Regions from separate parts of the Peribacillus aracenensis genome, predicted to be linked through region 3. Evidence: riboswitches for the same ligand, from Rfam matches in the RefSeq annotation. Region 3 holds a riboswitch; each other region holds the start of a gene.
What was found. Region 3 has a riboswitch for S-adenosylmethionine ahead of N0M92_RS10315 (5-methyltetrahydropteroyltriglutamate--homocysteine S-methyltransferase). Riboswitches for the same ligand answer to the same signal wherever they lie in the genome.
Positions count from the first base shown of each region.

Region 1: it holds a riboswitch for S-adenosylmethionine, as region 3 does, so the genes downstream of both, N0M92_RS11020 (O-acetylhomoserine aminocarboxypropyltransferase/cysteine synthase family protein) here and N0M92_RS10315 (5-methyltetrahydropteroyltriglutamate--homocysteine S-methyltransferase) in region 3, are expected to answer to the same signal.
Region 2: it holds a riboswitch for S-adenosylmethionine, as region 3 does, so the genes downstream of both, metK (methionine adenosyltransferase) here and N0M92_RS10315 (5-methyltetrahydropteroyltriglutamate--homocysteine S-methyltransferase) in region 3, are expected to answer to the same signal.
Region 4: it holds a riboswitch for S-adenosylmethionine, as region 3 does, so the genes downstream of both, N0M92_RS03815 (methionine biosynthesis PLP-dependent protein) here and N0M92_RS10315 (5-methyltetrahydropteroyltriglutamate--homocysteine S-methyltransferase) in region 3, are expected to answer to the same signal.

Region 1 covers NZ_JANZMJ010000008.1:166,424-169,535, reverse strand. Annotated here, with positions in the region: gene N0M92_RS11040 (arsenate reductase family protein) at 1-305, shown strand, start outside; gene gcvH (glycine cleavage system protein GcvH) at 401-784, shown strand; gene N0M92_RS11030 (toprim domain-containing protein) at 877-1,242, shown strand; gene N0M92_RS11025 (thioredoxin family protein) at 1,246-1,554, shown strand; SAM riboswitch class I at 1,701-1,807, shown strand; gene N0M92_RS11020 (O-acetylhomoserine aminocarboxypropyltransferase/cysteine synthase family protein) at 1,907-3,112, shown strand, end outside.
Region 2 covers NZ_JANZMJ010000005.1:194,592-197,703, reverse strand. Annotated here, with positions in the region: gene pckA (phosphoenolpyruvate carboxykinase (ATP)) at 1-809, opposite strand, end outside; SAM riboswitch class I at 1,240-1,401, shown strand; gene metK (methionine adenosyltransferase) at 1,566-2,759, shown strand; gene N0M92_RS07875 (hypothetical protein) at 2,899-3,051, shown strand.
Region 3 covers NZ_JANZMJ010000008.1:26,029-29,140, forward strand. Annotated here, with positions in the region: gene N0M92_RS10305 (glycerol-3-phosphate responsive antiterminator) at 1-463, opposite strand, end outside; gene N0M92_RS10310 (hypothetical protein) at 629-1,057, opposite strand; SAM riboswitch class I at 1,224-1,325, shown strand; gene N0M92_RS10315 (5-methyltetrahydropteroyltriglutamate--homocysteine S-methyltransferase) at 1,635-2,738, shown strand; gene N0M92_RS10320 (hypothetical protein) at 2,887-3,112, opposite strand, start outside.
Region 4 covers NZ_JANZMJ010000002.1:243,243-246,354, reverse strand. Annotated here, with positions in the region: gene fumC (class II fumarate hydratase) at 1-1,377, opposite strand, end outside; SAM riboswitch class I at 1,704-1,817, shown strand; gene N0M92_RS03815 (methionine biosynthesis PLP-dependent protein) at 1,902-3,014, shown strand; gene metC (cystathionine beta-lyase) at 3,011-3,112, shown strand, end outside.

The DNA.
Region 1 (3,112 bases), 140 kb from region 3:
AGAAGTGGCTGGATAATCATGAACTGCAATATGAAGCGATCCATATTGCTGAAAATCCGCCTTCGCGAACAGAAATAGAAAAACTATATAAAATCAGCAATTTGGAATTGAAGAAGTTCTTCAATACTAGCGGTCAAAAATATCGGGAGCTGGGATTAAAGGATAAGCTGAAAGAAGCTTCTGAAGCAGAGATGCTTGATATATTGTCCACGGATGGCATGCTTCTGAAAAGGCCGATTGTTACAGATGGCACTAAAGTGACGGTAGGTTTCAAAGAAGAGCAATTCGAACAGGTTTGGAACTGAAATTTCACAAAATATTTGGTTAATTCCTTACTTAAACACACTATCTACCTTATAATGAAATAGATAAAATAAGATGTACATATGGAGGGTTAATAATGACGACAACACCAAAAGAACTTCGTTACACTAAAGAACATGAATGGGTCAAAACGGAAGATGGAAAAGTGCGCATTGGGATTACCGCTTTCGCACAGTCCGAGCTTGGGGACATCGTATTCGTTGAGCTTCCGGAAATCGGCGATGAATTGAAAGCGAACGAACCATTTGGAAGTGTTGAATCCGTTAAGACCGTTTCTGAGCTTTATGCACCTATCAGTGGCAAGGTTGTTGAAGTAAACGAAGATTTAAGTGACAACCCTGAATATGTAAATGAGTCTCCTTATGAAAAGGCATGGATGGTCGTGCTTGAACCATCTAATAGCAGTGATATTGAAAACTTGATGAGCGCTGAAGAGTATGAGAGTTTAATCAACGGTTAAAAAGAAGGAGAGGGGGGACTGAATAGGCCTGCTCTCTTTTTCATTTTATACAGCGGCAGTTGCGCACATAATTCATGAGATGGAGTGATGACATGGAGTGGGGCGAATTCGATAAAGTGATCATTGTAGAAGGCAGTTCCGATAGAAGAAAAGTTGCCTCCGTTTTAAATGAAGATGTGGAAATAAGATGTACAAATGGGACCATATCATTGACTAAGCTGGATGAATTAGTGGATGAATTGATGGATCGCGATGTTTATCTCCTTTTTGACGCAGATGAATCAGGAGAAAAGCTGAGGAAGCAGTTCCGAAGGGAAATGCCGGAAGCGAACCACCTGTATATTAATAAAATGTACAAAGAAGTGGAAAGCTCACCCGAACATCATATCGCAACTGTGCTACTATCTGCCAATATGAATGTGAAAATGAAATTTTTAAGTCAAAGGGTGAACGACTAATTGATGCAGGAATGGAAAGAAGAAGAGTGTAAGCTTGCTGTTGAAAATGGGGAAACCTTTTGCTTATATTTATATACGCCTTTATGCGGCACTTGTCAGGTTGCCTCCAAGATGCTGACGATTTCCTTGGAGCTGTTCCCGGAATTGAAGGCAGGCAAAATGAATATGAACTATGTCCAAGCAATTGCCGAATCATATGAAATCGAAAGTGTGCCCTGTTTATTGCTTTTCAAAAAAGGAAAGCTGCACAAGAAAATATATGCCTTTCAATCCGTTCCTTATTTGTACGGATTGCTTAAGGAAATCAACTAAGAAACCAATCAGAACAAGTGGTTGGTTTCTTTGTTGCGGACATTTGAATGCGAGAATGAAATTAAACAAAGAATATTCTAACAATTCGTTGACTGATTTATTCTAAAATGATATATTTTGAATTAAGTAATGGGAAAATTTAATAGTTCTTATCAAGAGTGGCGGAGGGACTGGCCCGACGAAGCCCGGCAACCGGTATAAATTTTATATACGGTGCTAATTCCAGCAGAGTGTTGGCTCTGGTAGATGAGGTGTGTTCTTGAGACCTCTTCTTGTTGAAGTGGTTTTTTTGTTTATAAAAGGCCAGATATCATATAATTCCAACTAAATCCATAGAAAAAGGTGAAACCATATGTCAGGGAAAAACTTGCGTTTCGAAACATTGAGTGTTCATGGCGGTCTGCAAACTGATGAAACAGGTGCCCGTGCAGTTCCTATCTACCAAAGCAATGCATACTTGTTCAAAGACACCGACCATGCAGCGAATTTATTTGGCCTAAAGGAGAATGGATATATATATACACGGCTTCATAATCCCACGGTCAGCGTTTTTGAGGAAAGAATGGCCTTATTGGAAGGTGGCATCGGCGGATTGGCAACAGCAAGCGGAATGGCTGCCATCTCACTTTCAATCCTGAACATTGCCGCTGCAGGTGATGAGATTGTTTCAGCCTCTACATTATATGGCGGTACGTATAACCTTTTTGAAAATACTCTTCCTAAATATGGGATCAAAGTGAAGTTCGTTTCTCCCGATGATCCTGAAAATTTCAAAAGGGCGATTACGCCAAGAACTAAAGCCATTTTTGCCGAAACGATCGGTAATCCAAGTTTGAGGGTGCTTGATATTGAAGCGGTAGCGAAAATCGCCCATGAAGCCGGCATACCTTTAATCATCGATAATACCTTTGCAACACCATATCTTTGCAGACCAATTGATTTTGGCGCGGACATCGTCATCCATTCCGCTACAAAATGGCTTCTGGGAAATGGAACGACACTAGGCGGTGTCATCGTGGATGGAGGGAAGTTCGATTGGAACTCGCCAAACTACCCTGGCTTCACGGAGCCTGACCCAAGTTACGACGGTCTTGTATACGCCGAGGCAGTTGGACCTGCCGCATTCATAACGAAAGCCCGAGTCCAGTTACTTCGTGATTTAGGCCCTGCGCTAAGTGCCCAAAGTGCATTCCAGTTTACGCTTGGACTTGAAACGCTGCATGTAAGGATGAAAGAGCATCTATCAAACACCAAGTCTGTCATTGAATATTTAAAAAACCATCCTGCCGTGACTTGGGTTTCGCATCCTGGTGATGAGGATCATCCCGATAAGGCCCTTGCGGATAAATATTTGCCTAAGGGAGCTGGATCTGTCGTGACTTTTGGAATACAAGGTAATCGCGAAGCTGGGGCAAAACTTATCAATTCGGTGGAATTATGGTCCCATGTGGCGAATGTAGGGGATGCGAAGAGCTTGATCATCCACCCAGCCAGTACGACCCATCAACAATTGAATGAGGCGGGTCTTGCGAAAGCGGGTGTAAGTGCCGATCAAGTC
Region 2 (3,112 bases), on a different contig from region 3:
CAGCCGCCTTCGATGTTGAATACGCCGTTAGAAGACCAGCCGTGCTCGTCATCGCCAATCAGTTTACGGCTCGTGTCTGCAGACAAAGTCGTTTTGCCTGTACCGGACAGACCGAAGAATAAAGCGACGTCCCCTTCACGTCCTACGTTAGCAGAGCAATGCATTGGAAGGATTCCAGCCTCTGGAAGTAAGTAGTTCATGATCGAGAAGATCGATTTTTTCATTTCTCCTGCATATTCCGTTCCGCCGATCAGGATGGTACGGCGTTCAAATGAAACGATGATGAAAGTTTCGGATGTAGTTCCGTCAACTTCCGGGTCTGCTTTGAAGTTAGGTGCAGAAAGGATTGTGAATTCAGCTTCGTGACCTCTCAATTCCTCTTCGTTTGGACGGATGAACAAAGTATGGGCGAAAAGGTTATGCCAAGCATATTCATTAACAACACGGATCGGAAGACGTGATGATTCATCTGCACCAGCGAAACCTTTAAAAACAAAAATCTCTTCTTTTGCTTTTAGGTAGTCAACTACTTTATTATATAGTTTATTGAATACATCTTCGGAAATTGGCTGGTTCACTGGACCCCAATCGATTTTATCTTTAACTGATGCTTCTTCAACGATATATTTATCTTTAGGTGAACGACCTGTATATTTGCCAGTTTCAGCTTTTACCGCACCGGTTGATGTTAGAACGCCTTCATTTCTGCTTAATACTTTTTCGACCAATTGAGGAACTGAAAGTTGAGTTTGCACATTGTTTCCTGTTAATAATTGGTGTAACTCATTAGAAACGTCTACAGAATTCATATATGAGGTACCTTCCTTTGTTTAAGTTTTTAGATTACAATTAGTATAACACATTCATTTAATTAGTCTATACTATTTCTTTTAATTTGTGATTATTTTCAGTTGGTTGCGTTAATCATTTTCATCCGGCAGGAACCGATTCAGGATTACCGCATAAACTTTCATGAAGATAATTTTATTTTAATAGGAAGTAAGTAAGCAATATATGGCTAAAGGGAAAGTCAGGATGTCGTTCCTTTTCGGATGCTCATTCCTTTATTATTAATGGCAATTTACAACATTTCTATTCGTATTTTGCATTGTAAGCCCTTCTAGGACGTTGCAACAACATGTTTTTTCAAATGAACGCCATTCTGGATGGATATCATCTTTTTAGAAAAGCATTGACAAGTTCCAGCCAGATACGATAATATCTTAAATTGTACGGATTCTCTTATCCCGAGTTGGTGGAGGGACAGGCCCTTTGAAACCCAGCAACCTGCCATAATGAACTTGACTCCAAGATCGATCGCCGAAAATAAAGCGAAGGTCTTCAAGGAATAGTGGTGATGGTGCTAACCTGAGCAAGGTAAAAACCCTTGAACGATAAGAGTGAAAGGATAGAAGACAGAATGTTAAACCTTTCCTCATTTGCCAGGGAAGGTTTTTGTGTTTTTTAATAAGTAATTCTGTGTCTATAGTTGAAACTAATGAGGGAAACGAGTTCCGTAAAATTCAGGCTTTTGCCTGCAACATACTAACTTCCAAGGAGGAAATATGATGTCAAAGAAACGTCTATTTACTTCTGAATCTGTTACAGAGGGCCATCCGGACAAAATTTGTGATCAGATTTCAGATTCCATTTTAGATGCTATCCTAGCTAAGGATGCAAATGCACGTGTTGCGTGTGAAACTAGCGTAACTACAGGTCTTGTACTTGTTGCCGGTGAAATTACAACCTCCGCTTACGTAGATATTCCGCGTATCGTTCGTGATACGATTAAAGGAATTGGCTACACACGTGCGAAATACGGTTTCGATGCTGAAACTTGTGCCGTGTTGAGTTCCATTGATGAGCAGTCTGCCGATATCGCAGCTGGTGTCGATAAAGCATTGGAAGCTCGTGAAGGAAACATGTCAGAGGAAGAAATCGATGCAATCGGTGCAGGGGACCAAGGTCTTATGTTCGGATTTGCTTGTAATGAAACAGAAGAGCTTATGCCGCTTCCGATTTCATTGGCGCATAAACTTTCATTCCGCTTGGCTCAAGTCCGTAAAGATGAAACTCTTGCTTACCTGCGCCCTGATGGTAAAACACAGGTAACTGTGGAATATGATGAAAATAACGTTCCTGTACGTGTAGATACGATCGTTATCTCTACACAGCATGATGCAGAAATTACGCTTGAACAAATTCAAGCCGATCTAAAAGAACATGTGATCGAAGCAGTCGTTCCAGCTGAATTGATCGATGCCGATACTAAGTACTTCATCAACCCGACTGGCCGTTTCGTAATTGGCGGACCTCAAGGGGATGCTGGTCTTACTGGACGTAAAATCATCGTTGATACTTACGGCGGATACGCTCGCCACGGCGGCGGTGCATTCTCTGGTAAGGATGCTACTAAAGTTGACCGTTCTGCTGCATACGCTGCTCGTTATGTTGCGAAAAACATCGTGGCAGCCGGCCTTGCCGACAAAGCGGAAGTTCAATTGGCCTACGCAATTGGTGTTGCAGAGCCAGTATCTATCTCAATTGATACGTTCGGAACTGGTACAGTTAGCGAAGAAGTCCTTGTTGACCTAGTTCGCGCTAACTTCGACCTTCGTCCAGCAGGTATCATCAAAATGCTTGACCTTCGTCGCCCGATCTACAAACAAACAGCTGCCTACGGACACTTTGGCCGTACAGATGTCGATCTTCCATGGGAACGCACGGACAAAGCAGAAACATTAAAAGCACAAGCGTAATCCATATAAAAAAGGGTGTCCCGCAATTAGCGGGGCACCTTTTTTATGGATTAATTTTGCCGTCAGCGGGAATAATTCAAGAAATCCCAAAAAAATTCAACTTACGTGCAATACGCGTGAGTCAGGGGCGTTTACAAGTTTGTTTGGGTCAACTACTCGTAAGTTAGAGCAGTTTACTCGTGAGTTAGTAGCAATTACTCGTAAGTTAGAGCAATTTACTCGTGAATTAGTAGCAATTACTCGTGAGTTAGAGCGTTTTACTCGTGAGTTAGGGCATTTACTCGTAAGTTAGAGCAATTTACTCGTGAATTAGAGCAGTATACTCGTGAGTTAGAGCGTTTTACTCGTGAGTT
Region 3 (3,112 bases):
AAGTACGAATGAGGCCGCCTGCAAAAATCGGTGTCTGCAATCGTTCCTTCACTTCTTTTATCATCCATGGCATGGCGCCCGGCAATACTTCGATATAATCCGGCTTGGTTTTCTGCACCAGCTTATAACTTTTCTCAAGCGCATGTGAATCTATTAAAAAGATTCGCTGGATGGCAATGACCCCCTTTTGCTTCGCCTTCAATATAACGTTTGATTTAGTCGAAATCAGCCCATATGGATTATATTCCTGACAAATGAATTCTGTCGCGTACTCATCACTTCTTATGCCATGGATCAAATCGACATGGTATATCATTTTCTTATTATGCTGCTTTGCCATCATACTTACGTTTTTCAATTGTGATATATGCAAATCAAGAAACACACCTATTTCATAGGAACTCTCTAAAAATCTTTCGAAATCCTTCATGCTTGCTGAAGCAGGCAAAATCTTCTGATCCATCATTATCCTCCTCATTCCCAGAAAAACTCAAAACTTCAAGTCATTTAGTATATTTTAAAGAGCTTGATTTATCAAACACATTTTTTTCATGACCCATATCACCATAACACTATCATACCTGGCACTCCCTTTATAGTTTTCGGCTAAGGATGTATGTAAACTCGATCATAAAGTAAGTTTCATTTTCAATGCACCTTCGACGAGTTCATACGATTTAATTGTGCCAACGGGAATTTTTCTCACGATGTTCCAGGCATTAACATTCATTTTGATCGTTCTTTTTTCAAATTCAAAAAATGGCGGTCTGTTAAATATTTTTTGGTTGATGATTTTCCTGTCAATTGGTTCCATTTCCACTAATTCAAATAAAATCGTTCTTTTTTCCACAGAAACCGGTTTTAATGTAATCCGGAAAGCTACGTTTTTCTTAAACATCATTTTTTTCACTTCCGTCGTTCCGGAAAGCACGATATGTTTTGGCGTAATCTCGACTTTAATATCCTGACCATATGATTTCCTTCTTATGATTTTCTCTATCATGGCTTCAGTTAAAGTTATCGTTATACCATTTTTGAATGGACTGAATGTACTCATCCTTGCATTCCCCTCCTGCCGCTCATATGAATCTTCGGTTATAGCATATGCCGGGTTCCCTGATGTAGTAACACATATCAATAATCGGTATATTCAAAATCTTCCACCTTCAACCCTTGACCTTTATAAAAACTACCTGTATAGTCATAATTAATTTAATAGACAACTCTTATCCAGAGAGGTGGAGGGACTGGCCCTTTGATGCCTCAGCAACAGACTGATCATGTACTGTGCTAATTCCAGAAGTGTAAAAACTTGAAGATAAGAAGAGTATATAGCTTGGTTGCCAACACCTCTTCTTATTTTTAAGAAGAGGTTTTTTATTTTTGGCTCTTTTCGTAAAGATTGTTGTTTTTAAAATGAAACGATTTAAGGTTGATTGGAGCGGAAGTGCGAGACTCCTGCGGGAGCAGCGGGACAGGCGAGACCCGACAGGCGTGTACGCCGAGGAGGCTCACCGCCCGCCCCGCGGAAAGCGAGCATCTGGAGGGGAAATCAACCACACCTCACTACTTGGTAAATAGCAACAAAGTATGCGAAAACAGCCTTATTTTTAAAAGGAAAGAAGGAATGCAACATGTCCATCACATTAACGAAAGCACCATTCAGGGCCGATCACGTCGGGAGTTTATTAAGACCAGAACGTTTACATGTTGCCAGAAAGCAGTTTAAGGAAGGTACCATTTCAGCAGAGCGGCTTCGTGAAGTTGAAACCGAAGAAATCAATCGGATTGTCGAAAAACAAATTGAAGTTGGATTGGAAGCCGTGACGGACGGTGAGTTCAGACGTACATGGTGGCACTTTGACTTCCTCGAACATTTAAATGGCATCGAGGGATATGTGACTGAAAAAGGGCTCACGTTCGATGGTGTGGAAACAGAGAGATATAACGTACGCAATACCGGGAAGGTTTCATTCAATCCTGAACATCCTTTCATTCGTGACTTCATTGAATTGAACAAAATCGTGAACGGACGCGCCGTTGCCAAGCAAACCATTCCCAGTCCGAATCAATTATTTGCTGTAGGCATTCATAATGAAGACATCTACCCTGATATTGAAGACTATGCAAATGATATCATCAAAGCATATCAGCATGCTTTGAAGGCCTTTTATGAAGCAGGTGTGCGTTATCTTCAATTGGATGATGTATATATTGCCAGACTTTCAGCTCCGGATTTCCAGTTCAAAGATGGAAAATATACGAGGGAACAGTTAATCGATCTTGCACTTCGCGTAATTAATGGCGCATTGGAAGGCAAACCAGAAGACCTTGTCGTCACTACACACCTATGTCGTGGGAACTATCAGTCGACTTGGGCATTTGAAGGAAGCTATGCCCGTATCGCCCCAACTTTATTGGCAAAAGAAAAAGTGGATGGATTTTTCTTGGAATATGATGATCAACGCTCAGGGGACTTCAAACCATTGGAATACATACCAAATGGCGGTGCACAGGTCGTACTGGGTGTCGTCACTTCAAAAAATGGGGAAATCGAAGACAAGGAAGCTGTTAAGGCACGCATTAAAGAAGCCTCGCACTTCGTTCCTCTCGAACAATTATGCTTAAGCCCGCAATGCGGCTTCGCCTCCACCCATCACGGCAACAAGCTGACCGAAGAACAGCAATGGGAAAAGCTGAAATTCGTCGTTGATGTAGCAAAAGAAGTATGGGAATGATTTTTTAGCGGAGACTTTAATCCATTCGAACAACCTAATCGGCATCAATATAAGCGTGCCGATTAGGTTTATAATAAAAAGCGTAAAAGACATTCATCCAAAAATCCGAGAGCAAACAAAAAAGAACGGCCACCAGCACGTCCCTTTTTTACTTGCAGCTATCATCATCCATTTTCTTCACAAATATATCATCCGTAACCCTATCTTCCAGCTTGTTCCTCAAGGCCAATTCCGCGGCCTTCCCATCACTAGGCGACCCGTCCGAGAAATACATCGGAAACAACGAGAAGAACATAACATAGAAAGAAAAATAGATGAATTGATACCAGATCACCGAGCTGTCCAGGATATCCTGATACACTAAGCTATAGATG
Region 4 (3,112 bases), on a different contig from region 3:
ATTAACCATGTTAGCAGGATCGACCCATGCATTGAATTCACCTTCCGTCAGGAACTCCAATTTCAACGCAGCTTCTTTCAATGTTGAGTTGTCCTTGAATGCAGTTTTGGCGATTTTGGCTGCTTTTTCATAACCGATATGGGGGTTCAATGCTGTTACCAACATAAGGGAACGTTCTACATTTTCTTTGATTTTATCTTCATTTGCAGTGATGCCCACCGCACAATTATCGTTGAATGAATGAATGCCTTCCGTCAATAATTTTACCGTTTGCAGGAAGTTATAGATGATGACAGGCTTGAATACATTCAACTCAAAATTACCTTGGCTTGCTGCAAAGCCAATTGTAGCATCGTTACCCACGATTTGTGTTGCAATCATGGTAAGCGCTTCACTTTGTGTTGGATTGACTTTACCTGGCATGATGGAGCTGCCTGGCTCGTTTTCCGGAATGGCTATTTCACCGATTCCGCTTCTTGGACCACTTGCCAGCCATCTGACATCGTTCGCAATTTTCATTAAATCCGCTGCCAATGCTTTTAAAGCACCGTGTGCGTAGACGATTTCGTTATGGCTTGTCAATGCATGGAACTTATTATCAGATGTGACAAAAGGATATCCAGTATCAGCTGCAATTTGTTTGGCGGAAAGTCCCGGGAATTCTTTTTTTGTATTGATTCCGGTTCCTACAGCCGTTCCTCCTAGTGCAAGGTTCAATAATTTTTGGCTGCTTTCTTCAATCATCGCTAGATCTTTGTCAAGCATCGCTTTCCAACCGGAAATCTCTTGTCCCAATGTTAATGGTGTAGCATCTTGAAGATGTGTCCGGCCAATTTTCACGACATCCCAAAATTCTTTTTCCTTTGTATCGAATGTATCACGAAGAGCTTTAATGGCAGGAACCAATTTTTCAGCGACTTCCATAAAGGCAGCAATATGCATGGCTGTCGGGAAAGTATCATTGGAGCTCTGTGCCTTGTTAACATCATCATTCGGATGAAGGGTTTCCGATTCACCATTTTCTTTTAACCATTCATTTCCTTTGTTTGCGACCACTTCATTCACGTTCATGTTACTTTGCGTACCGCTTCCCGTTTGCCAAACTACAAGCGGGAAATGTTCATCTAGCGTTCCTTCAAGGATTTCGCCGCAAATCTTGACGATGGCATTCTTTTTAACTTCCGAAAGATCACCAAGATCATAGTTCACCTTTGCCGCAGCTTGTTTAACGTATGCAAATGCACGAACTAATTCAATCGGCATTTTTTCGTTACCGATTTTGAAATTGTTACGACTTCTCTCGGTTTGTGCTCCCCAATATTTATCAGCAGGAACTTTCACTTCACCCATCGTATCTCGTTCGATTCTGTATTCCATGTGTTCTCCTCCTATGTTTGCACTATTCATTGAAGACCAATTTGCATATGAAATGAATAATGTCGTATTATTCTTCCTCTCCATACATTGTACAAACTTTATTATTTTAAAGCAAAAATATCCGCTGACCTTTCACTTTTGCCGAAAATTCCATGACCCTTCGTGTTTATATGAAGATTCGGATATTCTTTTTTTAGATACATAAAGTGTTGACGCACTAGGCACCAATTAACCTGGTCATGAACATCCAAGCATTATCCATCCCAAAATGTCCTTGACAGTATTTTGTATATATAGTAAATTCAAAAGAAATTGAATAATCTAAACTCTTATCGAGAGAGGTAGAGGGAATGGCCCGATGACACCTCAGCAACCTTCATTTGTTTCAAACCAATGAAAAGGTGCTAATTCCACAAGTTTGTGAACTTGGAAGATAAGAAGAATGACTCGTCCTTATAATCAAAGTCTTCTTCTTAAAGAAGACTTTTTTTTATTTTATATAACTCAAAGGAGCAGTGAAAACCATGTACAAAACTGAAACATATCTTGCTCAATTAGGAAACCGCAGCGAAACGGCGACAGGAACAGTCAATCCGCCAGTATACTTTTCAACAGCTTTTCGCCATGAAGGAATTGGCCAATCGACGGGATTCGACTACACAAGGACAGGTAATCCTACACGCCAATTATTGGAGCGTTCCATCGCCGATCTGGAAAAAGGTGACCAAGGTTATGCCTGCAGTTCAGGAATGGCCGCCATTTCCACTATCCTTGCCCTTTTTAAATCAGGTGATGCCTGGATTGTCAGCGAGGATCTTTATGGCGGTACATATCGTCTGTTAGAACAAGGTTTTAAAAAATGGGGGTTGCAGTGTGACTATGTAAACACTTGTTGTTTGGAGGATATAGAAAAAGCCATCACTCCTCACACGAAAGCCATCTTCATCGAAACTCCCACTAACCCTCTTATGCAGCAAACGGACATTAGCGCTGTTGCCGCATTGGCCAAACAATATAATTTACTATTGATCGTTGATAATACTTTTTACACGCCTCTTATTCAACAACCCATCCTGCTTGGAGCGGATATCGTGATTCACAGTGCCACCAAGTATCTCGGTGGTCATAATGATGTGCTCGCCGGACTGATCGTTGCTAGCGGCGCTGAATTATGTGATGCACTTGCCTTCCATCATAATGGTACCGGAGCTGTCTTGAGCCCCTTTGATTCTTGGCTGTTGATGCGTGGAATGAAAACCTTGGCATTGCGGATGGAGCGTCATGAAAAGAATGCCAAAATACTTGTAGATTACTTGTCGGAACATGATTGTGTCACGGACGTATTGTATCCCGGGAAAGGCGGCATGATTTCATTCCGTATCATTGATGAATCGGCGGTCAACCCCTTTTTACAATCGCTCTCATTAATTTCCTTTGCAGAAAGCCTTGGAGGGGTTGAAAGCTTTATCACCTATCCTGCCACACAAACGCATGCCGATATACCGCTTGAAGTCAGAACGGCAAATGGAGTTTGTAATCGCCTGCTCCGCTTCTCCGTTGGCATCGAGGATAGCGATGATTTGATTCAGGACTTGCAGCAAGCATTCGCACATGTGAAAAGGGAGGCGCTACGATGACAGGTCATGATTTTAGCTTTGAAACGAAATTACTTCATAATCAGCATAAATTCGATCCGGCAACGGGCGGTGTGAGCGTCCCCATTCAGCATGCATCG